2 regions of the Micrococcus sp. UYEF5 genome follow, and region 2 is predicted to be linked to the other one. Evidence: riboswitches for the same ligand, from Rfam matches in the RefSeq annotation. Region 2 holds a riboswitch; the other holds the start of a gene.
The links. Region 2 has a riboswitch for S-adenosylmethionine ahead of ABIB16_RS03830 (flavin reductase family protein). Riboswitches for the same ligand answer to the same signal wherever they lie in the genome.
Positions count from the first base shown of each region.

Region 1 (9,378 bases), on a different contig from region 2:
GGCGGTGGAGCCCAGCTCGCCCGTGACGGGGTCCTGGGAGAGCGGGAACCAGGCGTGGGAGCCCGGCTGCAGGGGCAGGGGCGCGCGCACGGCGGCCACCGTGACGTGCTCGGGCAGGTGCGGGACGAGGCCGAACAGGTCGTCCTCGTTCGCGCCGTAGCCGTGCAGGACGATCAGCAGGTCCTCGGTGCGCTCGCCCTCGGGGCGGGACCAGCGGACGACGGGCTCGACGGCGGGGGTGGGGTTCGCGTTCACGTCCGCCAGCCTAGCGAGCGGCGCGGTCGGCCCCTCCCGGAGGTTGACCCCTCCCGCGCGATGCGGGCAGAATCCTACCCGTGGGTAACCCATCCTCCTCCCAGCCTCCGCACGCCTCCGACGCGACCCCGGTCGACGACCCCGCCGCCCATCCGTGGCGCCGCTACGTCGCCATCGGGGACTCGTTCTCCGAGGGCATCGGCGACCCGGACCCGGACCGTCCCGGCTACCACCGCGGCTGGGCCGACCGCCTGGCCGAGGAGCTCTCCCGCCTGACGCCGCCCGGCGAGGACCTGGCCTACGCCAACCTGGCGGTCCGCGGGAAGCTGCTGGACCAGATCGCCGAGGACCAGGTGGAGCCGGCGCTCGCCCTGCGGCCGGACCTCATCAGCGTCTGCGCAGGCGGCAACGACATCCTGCGCGGCGCGGACCCGGACGAGATCGCGGTCCGGTTGGACGCCGTCGTCGAGCGTCTGGCCTCCGACGGCGCCACCGTGCTGCTGTTCAACGCGACCGACGTGAAGGGCACGCCCGTCATCGGCCGCATCCGCGGCACCGTGGCGATCTACAACGAGAACGTGCGCACCATCGCGCTGCGGCACGACGCGCTGGTGCCGGACATGTGGTCGCTCAAGGACCTCGCCCGGCGGGAGATGTGGGCCGAGGACCGCCTGCACTTCTCTGCGCTCGGCCACCACACGATCGCCGCGATGGTGCTGGACACCCTCGGCGTGGAGCACGGCCTCGAGCACCTGCGCCTCTCCCCGCCGGCGCCGCGCACGTGGCGCGCGGCCCGCGCGTCGGACGCCGCATGGGTGCGCACGCACCTGGCGCCGTGGGTGGTCCGCCGCCTCCGCGGCGTCTCCTCCGGCGACGGCGTCACGGCCAAGCGCCCCGTCCCCGAGCCGCTCTTCGGCGCGCCGATGCCGCAGGGCTCGGACCACACCGAGCCGCTGGACATCGTCGAGCCCTGAGCCCGGCCGGCGGGGACCGGTGGCCGTTTCCCGAACGACAGTGCCGCGACACGCCGCCGTTTCCCGAACGAAAGTTCAGAGGGCGAGGGTGCGCTTGAGCGTGTCGGCCACCTGGCCGTATTCGGTGAGGAAGCCGTCGTGGCCGATGGGCGAGGCGATCGTGTGCACCGGCGGCCGCGCGGGCAGCGCCGCCGCGAGCGCCTCGGACTCGGCCGGCAGGTAGAGCCGGTCCGAGTCGACGGCGGCCACGAACGCCCGGCCCCGGTAGTCCGCGAGCGCCGCCGCCACGCCGCCGCGCCCGCGCCCGACGTCGTGGCCCATGAGGGCCTCGGTGACCACGAGGTAGGAGTTCGCGTCGAACCGGTCGGTGAGCTTGGCCGCCTGGTGGTCCAGGTAGGACTCCACGGCGTAGCGCCCGCGCCCGCCCGGCACCCCGACGACGGCGCCGAACGGGTCCTCGATGCCCTGCGGTTCCCGGCCGAACCGCTGGCCGAGCTCGCCCGCCGTGCGGTAGGTGGTGTGGGCGATGCGCCGGGCGATGCCCAGGCCGGCCACGGGGCCGGGGCCGGGGTAGTAGTCGCCGCCCTGGAAGTCCGGGTCGAGGCGGATGGCCGCGGTCTGCGCCTGGCCCCACGCGATCTGGTCGGCGGAGGAGGCCGCGGTGGCGGCCAGCACGCCCACCCCGGCGACGCGCGCGGGGTGGGTCGCGGCCCACTCGAGGGCGCGGGCCCCGCCCATCGATCCGCCGATCACGGCACGCCAGGCGCCGATCCCGAGGTGGTCGGCCAGGCGCCGCTCGGCCTCGACCGCGTCCCGCAGCGTGAGGAACGGGAACCGGGAGCCCCAGGGCCGCCCGTCGGGCGCGGGCGTCGAGGGCCCGGTGGAGCCGTGGCAGCCGCCGATCATGGCGGGGGCGACCACGAACCACCGGTCCGTGTCCACGGCGCGGCCCGGGCCGACGAGGGCGTCCCACCAGCCCGGCGTCGGGTCCTCCTCGTGCGCGGCCACGTGCGCGTCGCCGGTGAGGGCGTGCAGCACGAGCACGGCGTTGGCGCCGTCGGCGGCGAGGGTGCCCCAGGTCTCGTAGGCCAGCTCGACGTCGGGCAGCAGCCCGCCGGTCTCGGTGCGCAGCTCGCCGACCCGCAGGCGGTGGCGGCCGCCGCGGGGCAGCGCGGTGCGCGACGGACGCGTGGCGACGGCGGTCATGCCCGCTCCCCCGCGTCGTCGGCGCCGCGGCGGGCGGCGGCCGCGAAGCCGCGCTCGAGGTCGGCGAGGATGTCCTCGACGTCCTCCACGCCGAGCGAGAGCCGCACCAGGCCGGGGGTGACGCCGGCGGCGCGCTGCTCGTCGTCGGTGAGCTGGGAGTGGGTGGTGGAGGCCGGGTGCACCACGAGCGAGCGGACGTCGCCGATGTTGGCCACGTGGTGGTGCAGGGTGAGCCCGTCCACGAACGCGGCCCCGGCCTCGCGGCCGCCCGCGATCTCGAAGGAGACGAACGCGCCCGCGCCCTTCGGCAGGTAGCGCTGGGCGCGCTCGTGCCACGGGCTGGACTCCAGGCCGGCGTAGACCACGTGCTCGACGTCGTCGCGGCCCTCCAGCCAGCGCGCCACCGCGGCCGCGTTGGCCACCTGCCGCTCCATGCGCAGGGACAGGGTCTCCAGGCCGAGGTTCACCAGGAACGCGTTGAACGGGGAGATGGCCGAGCCGTAGTCGCGCAGCAGTTGCACGCGCGCCTTGAGGATGAAGGCCAGGTTGGCGCCGAGCGGCGAGCCCACCCCGAGGTCCCGCGCGTAGACGAGGCCGTGGTACGACTCGTCCGGCTCGTTGAAGCCGGGGTACCGCTCGGCGTGCTGCGCGTAGTCGAACGTGCCGGCGTCGACGATCACGCCCGCGATGGCCGCGGCGTGCCCGCCGAGGTACTTCGTGGCGGAGTGGGTGACGACGTCGGCGCCGTGCTCGATCGGCCGCAGCAGGTACGGGGTGGCCAGCGTGTTGTCCACGATCAGCGGCACGCCGGCCTCGTGGGCGGCGTCGGCGACGGCGCGCACGTCCAGGACGTCCCCGCGCGGGTTGCCGAGGGTCTCGCCGAAGAACGCCGTGGTGTTCGGCCGGACGGCGGCGCGCCAGGACTCGAGGTCGTCCGGGTCGGTCACGAACGTCGTCTCGACGCCGACCTTGGCGAGGGTGTGCTTGAACAGGTTCTGCGTGCCGCCGTAGAGGCTGGCCGAGGCGACCACGTGGTCGCCGGCGCCGGCGAGGTTGAGGATCGCGAACGTCGTCGCCGCCTGGCCGGAGGCCAGCAGCAGCGCGCCCACACCGCCCTCGAGCGCGGCGATCTTCTCCTCCACCGGGCCCTGCGTCGGGTTGCCGATGCGGGTGTAGAGCGGGTCGAGGTCCTTGAGCGCGAACCGGTCCGCGGCCACCTGGGCGGACGGGAAGTCGTACGAGGTGGTCTGGAAGATCGGCAGGGCGGTCGCACCGAAGGCGTGCTGGCCGACGGCGACGCCCGCGTGGACCTGCGCGGTGGAGAAGCCCCAGGCATCGGGGGTCGGGGTGGTCTGGTCGGTCATGGCGGACCCTCCTGAGGGGTTCAGGGGCCGGACCCGGCCGCCCCGCCCGCCGGCCGACGTGCCGATCCGGGAACCGGCGTCGTCGAGGTGCCGGAGATGACCCGGCGCCGTCGAGAGGGGCCGTGGGATCGGCCCGCGCTTGCCGGCGTCCGTTGTGGGGCCGGCCTGGTCGTCACCCGGGGCACCCCACCGCGGAAGGAGGGTTGCCGGTCAGCATGCCGGGGCCTGTTGCTGACTCTCGTGACCGTGCCTCCGAGTGTAGCCCGCCGCCCCGCCACGATTTCGTCACGCGTGTCACACGCGGATACGCTCTCCGCACGGGGCGCCCGACCCGTCAAGGGCTCGACGCCCCGCGACTCGCACCAGGTCAACCCCCGGGGCAGCCCGGGAACGGAGAGGAACAGCGCAGTGCACACCTGTCGCATGGACCACGTGTCCTACGCCGCCGGCCCCGAGGGCCTGGACGCCACGGTCGCCCGCATCGCCGAGACGCTGGGCATCGAGCGGATCAAGGGCGGTGTCCACCCACGTTTCGGCACCCAGAACGCGCTCTTCCCCATGACGGAGGGGCAGTATCTGGAGGTCGTCGAGGCCCTGGACCACCCGGCCTCCCTCAGTGCGCCGTTCGGCCAGCTCGTGCGCGCCCGCACCGAGCAGGGCGGGGGCTGGATGAGCTGGGCCGTGGCCACCCCGGACATCGGCCGGTTCGAGCGCCGCCTCGGCCGCGAGGCCGTCCCCGGCAACCGTCGCTTCCCGGACGGCCGCGAGCTGTCCTGGCGGCAGATCGGCATCAAGGGCACCCTCGCGGACCCGCAGCTGCCGTACATCCTGCGCTGGGCCGACGGCCAGGAGGACATGCACCCCTCGCAGGCGGCCGAGCCGCAGGCCACCATCGAGCACCTGAACATCGCCGGCTCCCCCGAGCGCCTCGCCGAGTGGCTGGGCGGCGAGGACGAGGACGGCCAGGTCCAGGACGTGAACATCGAGTACGTCGCGCCCTCCGGCACCCCGGGGATCGTCTCGGTCACCTTCCGCACCCCGAAGGGTGAGATCACGCTCTGAGCGCGGGGGCGGGGCCGCTCAGCCGAGCAGCCCCGCCCGCGCCAGCAGCGGGTAGCCGACGAACCCGACGGCGTCCAGCAGCGCGTGCGCGATGACCAGCGGCATCACCCGGCGCACCCGCAGGAACACGAGCGCGAACACCACGCCCATCAGGGCGTTGCCCACGCCCGGCCCGATCCCCTGGTACAGGTGGTACGCCCCGCGCAGCAGCGCGAGGGCGAGCACCACGACGGCCGCGCGGGTCGGCAGGTACAGCCCCTCGGCGCTCACCCACGACGACGGCACGGCCGGTGCCGGATCGCGCGCCAGGCCCGCGGCGCGCAGCCGCTGCAGATACCCGAGCCGGTCGACGAGCCAGGCGCCCACGATGACCTCCTCCAGCAGCCCGTGCCGCAGCGCGGAGAGCAGCAGGACCGGCACCTGGTACCAGCTCTCCCCGAGCGCCGAGCCGACGATCGCCGTCGTGATCCCCAGGGCCCGGCCGGCGGCGTAGACGCCGAGCGTGCCCAGCCCGATGGCCGCGAACAGGCCCAGGCCCCAGGCCAGGTCGCGGCCGGGGCGGCGCAGGTCGAGGCCGAGCACCCGGAACGGGTTCCGGCCGCGCAGGTGCATCAGGTGCAGCACGAGGGCCACCGGCACGAGCGCGAACCCGATGCCGAGCAGCTGATAGGTCAGGTCGAAGGCCCAGCGGTCGGCCAGGGCCGGGTTGAGGACCGTGGTCTGCTCGCCGAGCGGGGCCTGGGTGGCCTTGTCGATGAGCTGGACGATCGCGTAGACCGCCGACTTCCCCAGGGAGAGGCCGAGGACGATCGCGATCTCCCACCGCACCGTGCGCGCCGAGGGGGCGGGCAGCGCGGGGGCGGGTCGGACGGCCGGGCCGGCCGGGGAGCGGGACGTGCGCGGGGTGGCGGGCATGCCCCCCAGTATCCGCCCGCCCCTCCCCCCGGGCGCTTTCGAACGTGTGGTAGGGCCTCTCTCCCGTTCGAAAGTCCCCATTCCCCCGATGTCACGTTCGAAAGTCCGGGCGGGCGGCGGGAGCGTTAGCGTGGTCGTGTGGTCTCCCCGCCTGCCCCCAGCGAGCTCGAGCTGGTCCACCGCGCCCTGAGGCACCTCCGCCCCGGCCTCGACCCCGCTCTCGCCCACCGGCTCCGCACAGCCGACTGGGCCGCGGCGTCCGTGGAGGAGGGCGGGCAGTTCCACCGCGTGCTCGTGCTCGAGGACGTCGGCGTCCTCCGGATGACGCGGGCCCACGAGGTCGGCGCCGCCCCGGCCGCGCGGTGGGCGCCCGAGCGGGACCCCGCGGCACACCTGCCCCGGCGCCTGGCCCTCCTCGACGGGCTCGCCGCGGCCCTGGCCGAACGCGACGTGTCGTGGGCCGTCCCGGTCGCCCTCTCGGACCCCGTCCCCGCGGGCCCGGGCGCCGCGGTGCTGCAGCGCTTCCTCCCGGGCGGGCCGCACCCGCCGCACGAGGGCGATCCGGCCGTGCTGCGCGGCGTCCTCGACGATCTCGCCGTCGTGGACGTCACCGACCCGCGGATCGCCCCGCACCTCGGCCGCCCGTTCGCCTTCCGCGGGCCGTGGACGCCGGAGCGCGCCCGGCACGTCGCGGCGCTGCCGGGGGCGGTCGCCGCGCGCCTGGAGGCGTGGGAGGGCCACGACGTCGACGCACGGCTGGGCGCCGAGGCGTGGCCGGACGCGGTGGCCGCCCTCACGGACGCGGTGACGACGTGGACCGCCGCGCCGCCCGTGCCGCCGTCGCTGGTGCACGGCGACCTGGCCGGGCACAACATGCGCTGGCGTGCCGTGCCCGAGGACGAGGACCCGCGCGCCCCGCTGCGCTGGGCGCTGGCCGGTGTGCTCGACTGGGACCTCGCGTGCGCGTGGGACCCGGCCCTCAACGTCGCCTACCTGGCGTTGTGGCACGGCGAGCAGAAGGTGCCCGACCTGGCCCGGGACGCGGCCGAGGCGCGGCGGGCCCGCGTGTGGCTCGGGGCGATGGCCCTGGAGACGCTCGACGACGCGGCGGCCCGGGACGCGATCGTCGGCGGGCTGGCCGCGGGGTCCTGGCGGCGTCTGCTGCGCAAGACCCTGCCCCGCGTGGCGCGGGCCCTCACCGCCCTGGACGGCTGAGGGCCCGCGCGGTCGTCAGGACACGCCCAGGCGCTCCAGCACGATCTCGCGGACGCGGCCGGCGTCGCGAGCATCACCGCCGGTAGAGCGTGGCGAGGTCCTCGGCCGGGAAGGAAGCGATCAAGGCGTCGAGGATCGCGTCCAACCCTTGACGCGGCGTCCATGCGGCGGCGAGCGCCGGTGCAGCGTCCAAGGCCTCGGCGAGGTGGAGCGGCTCGGGCTGCTGCCCGAAAACCGAGTAGTAGTCCGCGAACTTGTAATCGCCCCCTCCGAGATCGCCAGAGATCGGCACCCAGCGATTCGGCACATCGAGGGCGTCGGCGCATATCAGTCCGTGGAGGCTGGACGAGAGGATGATCTCGCTCGCTCCGATCTCTTCCAACACCCGGCGCGGATCCGCGCGGACGTCGATCACGTGGAGGTCCGGGACATCGACACGCGCCCGCGCCACGTCATCGTGCCAGGCTTCGCTGATGTGCGGGACCAGACTGACCCGATACCGCTTGGGAATCGCCATGAGCTGGGGATACATGCGACGCACCAGCAGCCCGGGGTCGCCCAGCGCGACGACCGAATCCGACAGATGGGCCACACGTTCCCTCGACAGCGTCCCTCGCACGGCCACGGGACGAATGTCTCGGCCCCGCCACCGGCCGCCTTCGCGAAGGAATCCCGACCCCCAGACGACCGGGGTGTAGGGATTCCGCCATCGTTCGAGCGGATCCAGGATCGACCCGATGGCCGAGAGGTCCGCCCCAGCGAAATGTGCTTCCACCACCGGGGCGCCGAGGACGAACTCCACGACGCGTGGACTGAGCTGGTCCCCGAAGTTCCGCCCGTTGTAATACGAGAGATGCACAGCCTGACTGCGCAGCGGTCGCGGAACGGCCGACTGGGCGAGGAACCGTGCACTCCGGATCTTCCATCGCGTGGCAGAGGACAACACCCATCGCCCGGCCGCGCTCATGTGACCCCCATTCCCATCTCAGTGAGCATGTTCAACTGGGTGCGCATTCGTGGTCTCCTCCAGGGACTCGCACAGCCTCCCCTGCGTCAGGACACGCCCAGGCGCTCCAGGACGATCTCGCGGACGCGGCCGGCGTCGGCCTGCCCGCGGGTGGCCTTCATGACCGGGCCGATCAGGGCGCCGACGGCGGCCATCTTGCCGCCCTTGATCTTCTCGGCCACGTCCGGGTTGGCGGCGATCGCGGCGTCGACGGCCTCGGTGAGCGCGCCGTCGTCGGACACCACGGCCAGGCCCTTCGCCGCGACGACCTCCTTCGGGGCGCCCTCGCCGTCGGCCACCAGACCGAGCACCTGCTTGGCGATCTTGTCGTTGATCGTCTTCGCGGCGATCAGCTCCTCGACCTCCACCACGTGCGCCGGGGTGATCCCCAGCTCGGCGACGGCGACCTCGCGGACGTTCGCCAGGCGGGCGATCTCGCCCATCCACCACTTGCGGGCGGCCGCCGCGGAGGCGCCGGCCTCCACGGTCGCGACGATCTCGTCCAGGACGCCGGCGTTGACGACGTCGCGGAACTCCTCGTCCGAGAAGCCCCACTCGGCCTTGAGCCGCTTGTTCCGCACGGCCGGCAGCTCGGGCATGGCCGCGCGCACGCGCTCGACCCACGCGGCGTCCACGTGCACGGGCACGAGGTCCGGCTCGGGGAAGTACCGGTAGTCGTCCGCGTCCGACTTCGGGCGGCCCGAGGTGGTGCTGCGGGTGTCCTCGTGCCAGTGGCGGGTCTCCTGCGTCACGGTGCCGCCCGCGGCGAGCACCGCGGCCTGGCGCTGGATCTCGTGGGTGACCGCGTGCTGCACGGCGCGCGTGGAGTTCACGTTCTTCGTCTCGGTGCGGGTGCCGAACTCGGTGGCGCCCTTGGGCATCAGCGAGACGTTCGCATCGCAGCGGACGTTGCCGCGCTCCATCCGCGCGTCGGAGATGTCGATGGCCTGCACGATGTCCCGGATCGCGGTGACGTAGGCGCGGGCCAGCTCGGGGGCCCGCGCACCGGCGCCGACGATCGGCTTGGTGACGATCTCGATGAGCGGCACGCCCGCACGGTTGTAGTCGACGAGGGACGCGGAGGCGCCCTGGATCCGCCCGGAGCCGCCCACGTGGGTGAGCTTGCCGGCGTCGTCCTCGAGGTGCGCGCGCTCGATCTCCACGCGGAAGACCTCACCGTCCTCCAACTCGACGTCCAGGTGGCCGTCGAAGACGATCGGCTCGTCGTACTGGGAGGTCTGGAAGTTCTTCGGCGTGTCCGGGTAGAAGTAGTTCTTCCGCGCGAACCGGCAGGTCTCGGCGACCTGCGCGTCCAGGGCCACGCCCAGGCGGATCGCGTACTCCACGACCTTGCGGTTGAGCACCGGCAGGGTGCCCGGCA
Region 1 is NZ_JBEPNB010000004.1:31,253-40,630, forward strand. Features, by position in the region: gene ABIB16_RS05310 (alpha/beta hydrolase) at 1-255, opposite strand, end outside; gene ABIB16_RS05315 (SGNH/GDSL hydrolase family protein) at 336-1,229, shown strand; gene metX (homoserine O-acetyltransferase MetX) at 1,305-2,435, opposite strand; gene ABIB16_RS05325 (bifunctional o-acetylhomoserine/o-acetylserine sulfhydrylase) at 2,432-3,799, opposite strand; SAM riboswitch class IV at 3,930-4,045, opposite strand; gene ABIB16_RS05330 (VOC family protein) at 4,223-4,861, shown strand; gene ABIB16_RS05335 (CPBP family intramembrane glutamic endopeptidase) at 4,880-5,776, opposite strand; gene ABIB16_RS05340 (phosphotransferase family protein) at 5,915-6,991, shown strand; gene ABIB16_RS05345 (polysaccharide pyruvyl transferase family protein) at 7,065-7,793, opposite strand; gene gatB (Asp-tRNA(Asn)/Glu-tRNA(Gln) amidotransferase subunit GatB) at 8,045-9,378, opposite strand, start outside.
Region 1: linked by a shared signal. The riboswitch ahead of ABIB16_RS05325 (bifunctional o-acetylhomoserine/o-acetylserine sulfhydrylase) and the one ahead of ABIB16_RS03830 (flavin reductase family protein) in region 2 are both predicted to bind S-adenosylmethionine.

Region 2 (9,378 bases):
CCGGTGGTCGCCCCGATCATCGAGCGGGTCCGCCACGGCGGCGAGCAGACCCTGCTGGAGCTGGCCGAGCGGTTCGACGGTGTCCGTCCGCCGGCCCTGCGCGTGCCCGCGGAGGCGCTCGAGGCCGCCCTGGCCGGGCTCGACCCGCGGGTGCGCGCCGCCCTGGAGGAGTCGATCCACCGGGCCCGGCTCGTGCACGACGCCCAGCACCCCCAGGACTCCACGGTCGAGCTCGGCGAGGGCGCCGTCGTGGAGAACCACTGGATCCCCGTGGGCCGCGTGGGCCTGTACGTGCCCGGCGGCCGCGCCGTGTACCCCTCCTCGGTGGTGATGAACGTGGTGCCCGCGCAGGCGGCCGGCGTGGGGAGCCTCGCGGTGACCTCGCCCCCGCAGCGGGACCACGGCGGCCTGCCCCACCCCACCGTGCTCGCCGCGTGCGCGCTGCTCGGCGTGGACGAGGTCTACGCGGCCGGCGGCGCCCAGGCCGTGGCCATGCTGGCGCACGGCGTCCAGGACGACGACGGCGGGTGGCTCTGCGCGCCCGTCGACCTGGTGACGGGGCCCGGCAACGTGTACGTGGCCGCCGCGAAGCGCGCCCTGCAGGGCGTGATCGGCGTGGACGCCGAGGCCGGGCCGAGCGAGATCGCCGTGATCGCGGACGGCACCGCCCGCGCCGACTGGGTGGCCGCGGACCTGATCAGCCAGTCCGAGCACGACCCGCTGGCCGCCTCCGTGCTCATCACGGACTCCGAGGACCTGCTCCGGGACGTGCTGGCGGCGATCGAGGCGCAGGTGCCCGGGGCGTTCCACGAGGACCAGATCCGCGAGGCCCTCACCGGCCCCCAGTCCGGCGTGCTGCTGGTGCGGGACATGGACCAGGCCGTGGAGGTCTCCGACCGCTACGCCACCGAACACCTCGAGATCCAGACGCGCGACCCCGAGGCCCTCGTGGGGCGCATCCGCAACGCCGGCGCCGTGTTCGTGGGCCCGCACGCCCCCGTGCCGCTGGGCGACTACTCGGCCGGGTCCAACCATGTGCTCCCCACCTCGGGGACGGCCCGGCACTCCTCCGGTCTGAACACGGTGACGTTCCTGCGCCTGCAGCAGCGCATCCGCTACACGGAGACCGGGCTCGAGGAGGTCGCGGACGGGATCGGCGTGCTGGCCGAGGACGAGCGCCTGCCCGCGCACGGCGCCGCGATCCGCGCCCGCTTCGCGTGAGGGGGCGGGCGTGAGCGGCGTCCGCATCGACGCGTGGCTGTGGGCCGTGCGGCTGTACAAGACCCGGTCCGCGGCCACGGCGGCCGTGCGCGCAGGCCACGTGCGCATCGACGGCGAGCCCGTGAAGGCGGCGACGCCCGTCGTCGTCGGGAACCGGGTGCGGGTGCGCCAGGACGGAGGTGAGCGGATCCTCGAGGTCACGGGGCTGATCGCCAAGCGGGTGGGCGCCCCCGTGGCCCGGCAGCAGTACGTGGACCACTCCCCGCCGCCCGTGCCGCGTGAGCTGCTCGCGGTGCCGTACCGCGAGCGCGGCGCGGGCCGGCCCACCAAGCGGGACCGCCGACAGCTGGACGCGCTGCGGGGCCGCGACCGACGCTGAGCGTCTCAGTCCTCCCCGATCCGTCATCCGCCGTCGTGATGGCGGCCTCATGCGGAGGGTGCGGTCAGCACCATCCGGAACGGCTTGTCGTTGTCCACCGTGGCGGTGAACGTCATCGGCCCCGCCTCATCCACGGGGGGAGTCGCCGCCGACCAGCCGCCGCACAGCGCCTCCGATCCGGCCATCCAGGTCTTCGTTCCCCCGCCACCCCGTGAGGTCAGGATCTCCGTCTCACCGGTGGCATCCGAAGGACACAGCACGATGACCCGAAGGACCGCACCCTGTTGGGCGTCCACGGTGATCTGCTGTGTGCCCGTCCCGACCGCCTCCTCCAGGACGGACTCCTTCTCCGGGTCGAGATGGCCCGCATCCGGATGCCGGCGCGTGTACTCGACCAACGTCATCCCGTCCTCCTCGAACAGCGCGGCGGGGAGTGCTTCTTCACCGGCGGGTGACGACGCGGACGAACCGGTGGCGGAGGCCGACCGGGTTGCCGAGGGGGCCGCTGACGTCACGGTGACGGAGGACGCCGCAGCGGTGGATGCCTTCGCGGTGGAGGAGACGCTGCCCGGGGAAGCGGAGCATCCCGAGATGGCGATACCGAGGAGAGCCGCGACGACCACGGCGGCCGACAATGCCGCACGCTTCTTCTCGATGTCCATCCGCATGATCCGATCCCTCTCAGAGAACCGATTGCGGGGCCGCGGGCTGCGGTCTCGAGCCCCCCTCTCGAGTGGCTTGATCCTGGCTGGCGATGCGCGGTGTGTCAAGCATCACATCGGGCAGCTCGGATGACGCCGCGCGACCGCCGCGCTTTGACCACCCCACGGACCCCTCCGTATGCTGATCCCCAGAATCACGAGTTCCCGTCATTCACGGCCCTGGCCGGCGGGACGGCAACCCTCTCACGCAGTAGTGGGGTGCTCCAGGTGATGATTCGGCCCCTCGGACACCCCGACGGGCAAGTACCGCGCCTCCGCGGATCCGGGCGATCCGCGTTCCCGCCTTCTGCGGAGCCGCGCCAGTCATCGGAAGAGGACGCGCGCCATGACCCTGACCCACGAACCCCACACCGCCACGTGGGACACCGACCTGTCCCTCGGCAACCTCCGCTCCGGCCTCTCGGCCTTCCCCACCGGGGTCGTCGCGCTGGCAGGCCTCGCCGACGGCGTCCCCGAGGTGATGGTGTCCTCGTCCTTCGGCGTGGGCATCTCCTGGGAGCCGGCCCTCGTGTCCTTCTCCGCACAGAACAGCTCCCGCACCTGGCCGCGCCTGCGCCGGGCCGGGGCGATCGGCGTCTCCCTGCTCGCGGCGGACCAGACGCCGCTGTGCCGTCAGCTGGCCTCCCGCGAGGGCGACCGCTTCGCCGGTCTGGACGTGCACCGCAGCCCGCATGACGCCCTGCTGATCGGGGGCTCCTCGCTCTGGCTCGAGACGCGAGTGCACGCCGAGGTCCCGGCGGGCGACCACACGGTGGTGCTGCTGGAGGTGACGGCCTTCGCGGATCACACGGACGCCGCTCCCCCGGCCGCCCTGCACCGCAACCTCTTCCACGGCCTGCGCGCGCTCTGAGCGAACTCCAGGTGAACAATCGGGCCCCTGGTTCCCGGTCGGCGAGATCCGTGCAATGATGGAGCCTGAAGTTGATCAAGCTGTATCCCGCCATCTTCACTGCTCGTCAGCCCGGCATCGCCGGCGTCGATGAGTGTTGGGCAAGCGGTTCAGTCTCGCCGCTTCACCCGCGTCCCACATCCGGGCCGCGGTCCAACACCGCCACCGCACCGCGGGGGCACATCGAAAGGACACCATCATGGCTGTCGGTACTGTCAAGTGGTTCAACGCTGAGAAGGGCTACGGCTTCATCGCCCCCGAGGACAACTCCGCGGACGTGTTCGTGCACTTCTCCGCCATCCAGGGCAACGGCTTCAAGGAGCTCCAGGAGAACGACCGCGTCGAGTTCGAGACCCAGGACGGCCCCAAGGGCCTCCAGGCCGCCAACGTGACGAAGCTCTGATCTTCGCCTGACGCACGGCTTCCGACGCCCCCGGTCCACACGGACCGGGGGCGTCGTCGCGTGTCACGCGTCTGCGCCGCGCCGGCCCACGTGGCGACGCAGCAGCAGCACCACGCCCAGGGCCAGCAGATACCCGGCCGCGACGACCGCGAAGCCGGCCCGGTAGTCGCCCGTGACGTCGCGCAGCAGGCCCATCAGCAGCGGGCCCAGGGCGAAGCCGGCGTACATGCCCATCGAGTTCGCCCCGGTCGCACGGCCCAGCCGCTCGGCCGGCACCTCGCTCAACAGGCCCGCGTTGATCACCACGTTGGCGCCCAGCACCGTCAAGCCGTGCACCGCGGCGCCCACCCACAGCAGGGCCGGCAGGTCCAGCAGGTCCGCGGCGAGGAACACCACGACGCCGGCCACGGCACCCAGGCAGATCACGGTCAGCAGGGTGGTGGGCCGGTCTCCGGAGCTCATCCGCCGACTCCACCCGATCCGGGAGAGCACCCCCACCACCCCGGACACGGCCGCCGCGGCGCCGCCGGCCACGAGCGTCATCCCCAGCGTCTCGACGGCGAACAGCGGCAGGTAGGTGTTCGTGGCCTGCATGCCCAGGCCGGTGAGGAACGCGATCGCCGCGGAGAACCAGACCGTGGCCGGCAGGGGCGAGGTGTCCCGCCGTCGTCGCCCGCCGACGGGGCCGGTGGCCGGCGGCGGCGCCCCGGGCAGCGGCGGGGCGGCGACCAGCGCGAGCACCCAGAGCGCCCCGATGAGCACCGCGGCCCCCAGCGCGGCGCCCGTCCAGCCGAGGGCGAGGGACGCGGCCGGGAAGAACAGGCCGCCGACCAGCTGGGCCGCCTGCACGCCGGACTGCTTCACCCCGACCCACCCGATGCGCCTCTCCGGCGGCACCACGGTGCGGATGATCCGGTTCGTGGTGGGGTTGGAGATGGCCTGCGTGACGCCCGCGACGGCGGCCGCCGCGTACAGCACGGGCAGGGACGGGGCGACGGCGCCGAGCACGAGCGCCGCGGCGGTGCCGCCGAAGATGATGCTCAGCTGCGCGCGGGCGGACAGGCGGTCGGCGACCCGGCCGAGGCCGAGGGAGGTGACGGCGGCCGCCGCGAACACGACCGTCATCACGGTGCCGAGCTGGCCCGAGGTGACGTCGAGCCGCTCCATCACGACCGTGGAGGAGGCGGAGACGCCGTAGTTGAACAGGGGCCCGGCGCCCATCGCCGCCAGCAGCACCCACAGCAGGGCCGCGGAGGGGCGGCGAGCGGCGGGGGCGGGCAGGGTCACGGCCCCAGGCTACGACCCCTCACGCGACGAGGCGGGAAATCTATCTCATGGGCGCCCGGGGGCGTCGTGTGAGGTGGATTTCCCGCCTCGAAAGCGGGGGTGACTGCGGGGGTGGGTCAGCCGACGCGGCCCTCGCCGCGGTGCTCGCCCTCGACGCGGCCGGTGGTCCCCCGCTGGGTGACCTCCTCGCCGTCCTGGCGCTCGGGCCGCTCGCCGGCCTCCGCCGGCAGGCCCTCGTTCTCGTCGGTGGGCGTCTCGCCGGCGGTGGCGGCGGGTGCCGGATCCTGCGGGGCCCGACGACGGCCGCCGTGCGGGGACAGCGACTCACCCTCACCCAACGAGCTGACGCGCGGCATCGGCGACGTCGTCAGCGGCACGGACTCGGTCTGCCGGGCGTCGACGAGCGTGGAGCCCGTCCCGGAGATGGGGGAGCCCTGCACGGGGGCGCCGGCCGCCTTGCGGCCCGGGATCAGCAGCTCGGAGCGCCACTCGGGGTCGCGCTCGGTGAGGTAGTCCACGCGGGCGTGCTCGCCGAAGTGGTCCGCGTCCGCCTCCTCCCAGTCCATGGCCCAGCCGGCGGGCGGGTCGTTGAGCAGCTCGTCCGTGCGCAGCCAGTGGTAGATGGACGCGTACGAGCGGGTGCTCAGGTGGTCCACGCGGCGGCGCAGCATGCGGGTGTTCAGCTGGGACGGATGCGTCAGGCCCATGGACGCCATGATCTGCACGGCCTCGCGCACGGTCAGGCGGTGGTAGTTGAAGACGCGGTTGCCCTTGTCCTCCACGTCGAGGGCGCGCATCAGACGCGGGTCCTGCGTGGCCACCCCCACGGGGCACTCGTTCGTGTGGCACTTCTGCGCCTGGATGCACCCGGTGGCCATCATCATCGCGCGGGCGGACATGGTGAAGTCCGCGCCCTGGATCAGACGCTTGACGATGTCCGAACCGGTGGCGACCTTGCCGGCCGCGCCGAGCTTGATCATGTGGCGCAGGCCGGTGCCCACGAGCGCGTTGTGCACGAGCATGAGGCCCTCGGTCAGCGGGGTGCCCACGCGGTCCGAGTACTCGAGCGGGGCGGCGCCGGTGCCGCCCTCGGAGCCGTCCACGATGATGAAGTCGGGGGCGATCCGCTCCTCCCAGATGGCCTTGGTCATGGCCAGCACGTCCACGCGGGAGCCCACGCAGAACTTGATGCCGATCGGCTTGCCGTCCGAGAGCTCACGGAGCTGCTCGATGAACCTGACCATCTCGCGCGGGGTGCGGAACGCGGAGTGGGACGCCGGGGACAGGCAGTCCTTGTCCATCGGGATCTCACGGGCCTCGGCGATCTCGGGGGAGATCTTCTCCTTGGGCAGCATGCCGCCCAGGCCGGGCTTCGCGCCCTGGGAGATCTTGATGGTGATGCCCTTGACCTCGGGCAGCAGCGCCTTCTCGGCGAACTTCTCCGGGCTGAAGGTGCCGTCCTCGTTGCGGCAGCCGAAATAGCCGGAGCCGATCTCCCAGAACAGGTCCGCGCCGTTGCCGCGGTGGTACTTGGTGAGGCCGCCCTCGCCGGTCTCGTGGATGAACCCGCCCAGGCCGGCGCCCTTGTTCATGGCGATCACGGCGTTGGCGGAGAGGGAGCCGAAGGACATGGACGAGATGTTCATCAGCGAGATGTCCACGGGTCGGCGGCAGTCCGGGCCGCCGATCCGCACCGTGGGGGGCTCCTCCGGCGGGTTGACCGGGGCGGTGGAGTGCAACAGGAACTCGTAGCCGATCTCCGAGGTGTCCCGCTCGGTGCCGAACGCCTTGTGGCTGTCCAGTCCCTTCGCACGGGCGTAGACGATCGAGCGGGTGTCCCGGTCGAACGGCTTGCCGTCGAAGTTGCGCTCGATGAAGTACTGCTGGATCTCGGGGCGGATCGACTCCAGCAGATACCGCATGTGGCCGAGCACGGGGTAGTTGCGGAGGATCGCGTGCCGCTTCTGGGTCATGTCCCACACGGCGAGCACGAGCAGCGCCACCAGGAGCACCGCCAGCACCCACCACGCGCCGCCGCCGATGGCGGCCACCAGCACGACGACGAGCGCGGCCAGCGAGAGGGTCGCGACGATCAGGAGTCTGTTGTTCACCCGACCATCGTGCCCTATATCACTCGAACGTTCATCCTTGCCGCACTGTGTCGAGGTCCCACGTGTGGGGCAGGGGCGTCCGGGCCGACGGCAGGGCCACGCTGCGCCGCCACTCGTGCAGCCACTCCGGCGGCGTCGGCTCCCCCGCGAGGTCGTGGCCGGCCGCCGCCGCGATCGCCCGGACCTCGTCGTTCTCCACGGGGCGGCCGTCCTTCTTGCGCAGGCGCGTGCAGATGTACGCGCGCACCGCGACGTCGCCGTCGACCACCACGCGCTGCTCGAACCACACCGCGCGCTCATCCAGGCCGATCATCCGCGTCTCCACGTCGAACCGCTGCCCCAGGGTCACCGAGCGGCGGAACGCGATCTGCTCGGCCTGCACCACGGGCGTCCAGTGACGACGCCGGATCTCGTCCCACAGGCCGGTGCGGACCATCGCGTCGAAGCGGCCGAGGTCGAACAGCCCGAAGTACTGGCCGTTGTTGACGTGCAGGGCCATGTCCACGTCCGTGGGCAGGGCGCGCATCGGCAGCGTCGTCGGCTCCCAGAGTCCGGCGCGCGGGCGGCGGCGGGCGCGGGCGACGACCCAGATCGTGCGGGGGATCAGATGCATCGGAGGTTCCTCCTCGGGGTCACAGGACCCCCTCGGTCAGATGGTCCGGCGTGCCGAACCGGTGGGCGGTCACGGACACGGCCTGTTCGTGCAGGAACGGCAGCAGCTCCACCTCGCCGGCGCTCACCACGGGGCCAGCGTAGACCGCCACGTCGGGGGTGTCGCCGAGCGCCGCGTGCAGCGCGCTCCGCGCCGCCTCGGCCGCCTCCCGGTCGCCGGTCCAGTCGGCGACGAGCCGGATCCGTGCGTCGCCGCCGCCCTCCGCTGCGGGCGGGATGAGGGCCAGCCGCCGGGCGCGGTCGTGGAACGCGGCGTCATCCTCGACGACGACGTCCACCGGCGCGGCCGTGCCGGCACCCTCCGTGCGGGCGGACCGGACCAGCTCCTCCACCCGGCCGCGCACGGCCTCGGCCGAGAGTCCGTCCACATCGGGCCCCTCCGCGGTGGGGGTCGGGCGCAGGCTCACGGTCATGGGCGCCCCGGCGCGCAGGCCGGCGGAGACGATGCGCAGCAGGTGGTCGGCGGGCCCCGAGTGCCGCCGCACGAGGACCGGGGTGGGGACGTGACGCAGCACGTTCCGCTCGGCCTCGAGCGCGGAGACGTCCGTGGCCACCCCGAACACGGTGGTCCACGCGTGGGTGTCGAGGGCGCGGGCGGTCTCGAGCCAAGACGCGCCCGCACCGTCGGCCTCGGCCCCGGGCCGCCCCTCTCCCCCGGCCCACGTGGGCGCGTCCTCCCAGTCCACGAGGCCGTGCAGGTAGTGCGGCCCGCCGGCCTTCGTGGTGGGGCCGACGACGGAACGCTTCCAGCCGCCGAAGGGCTGGCGGCGCACGATGGCCCCGGTGATGCCGCGGTTCACGTAGAGGTTGCCGGCGCGCACGCCGCGCAGCCACACGTCGATCTCCTCCCGGTCCAGCGAGTGCAGCCCGGAGGTGAGGCCGTAGTCCACGGCGTTCACGATCCCGATGGCCTCCTCGAGCGTCTCGGCCGTCATCACGGCCAGCACGGGGCCGAAGTACTCGGTGAGGTGGGCGTCGGCGCCGGGGCGTACGCCGGATCGGATGCCCGGGCTCCACAGGCGACCCGTCTCGTCCAGCTGCCGCGGACGCAGGGCCCACCGCTCCCCCGGGCCGAGCTCGGTGAGCCCGCGGCGCAGCTTCTCGCCTGGGGCCTCGATCACGGGGCCCATCTCGGCGCGCGGGTCCGCGGGGTGCGCCACGTGCAGGGACGAGGCGGCGTCCAGCAGCTGCCGGTGGAAGCGCTCGGAGGTGCCCACGGAGCCGACGAGCACCACGAGGGAGGACGCCGAGCACTTCTGGCCGGCGTGACCGAACGCGGACTGGACCACGTCCTTCGTGGCCAGGTCCAGATCCGCGGACGGGGTCACGATCACGGCGTTCTTGCCGGAGGTCTCGGCGAGCAGGTGCAGGTCGGGGCGCATCCCCTTGAACAACCGTGCGGTGTCCCAGCTGCCGGTGAGGATGAGCCGCTCGACGGCCGGGTCGGTCACGAGCGCCGCGCCGACCTCCGCCTCGTCCTCGTCCGCCAGCGTCACCAGGCGCACGAGGTCCGCGGGGTCGTGCCCGGCGAGCGGGCCGCCGTCGTCGAACAGGCCCGAGTCCCGCAGCCCGGCCACGATCAGCTCCCACGCGACCGCGCCCGTCCGCTCGGACTGCGGGGCCGGCTTGAACACCACGGGCGAGCCGGCGCCGAGCGCGGCGAGGACGCCCCCGACCGGGATGGCCACGGGAAA
Region 2 is NZ_JBEPNB010000003.1:33,516-42,893, reverse strand. Features, by position in the region: gene hisD (histidinol dehydrogenase) at 1-1,221, shown strand, start outside; gene ABIB16_RS03840 (RNA-binding S4 domain-containing protein) at 1,232-1,600, shown strand; gene ABIB16_RS03835 (hypothetical protein) at 1,648-2,262, opposite strand; SAM riboswitch class IV at 2,455-2,574, shown strand; gene ABIB16_RS03830 (flavin reductase family protein) at 2,648-3,172, shown strand; gene ABIB16_RS03825 (cold-shock protein) at 3,411-3,614, shown strand; gene ABIB16_RS03820 (MFS transporter) at 3,678-4,901, opposite strand; gene ABIB16_RS03815 (FMN-binding glutamate synthase family protein) at 5,018-7,012, opposite strand; gene ABIB16_RS03810 (acyl-CoA thioesterase) at 7,044-7,625, opposite strand; gene ABIB16_RS03805 (bifunctional proline dehydrogenase/L-glutamate gamma-semialdehyde dehydrogenase) at 7,645-9,378, opposite strand, start outside.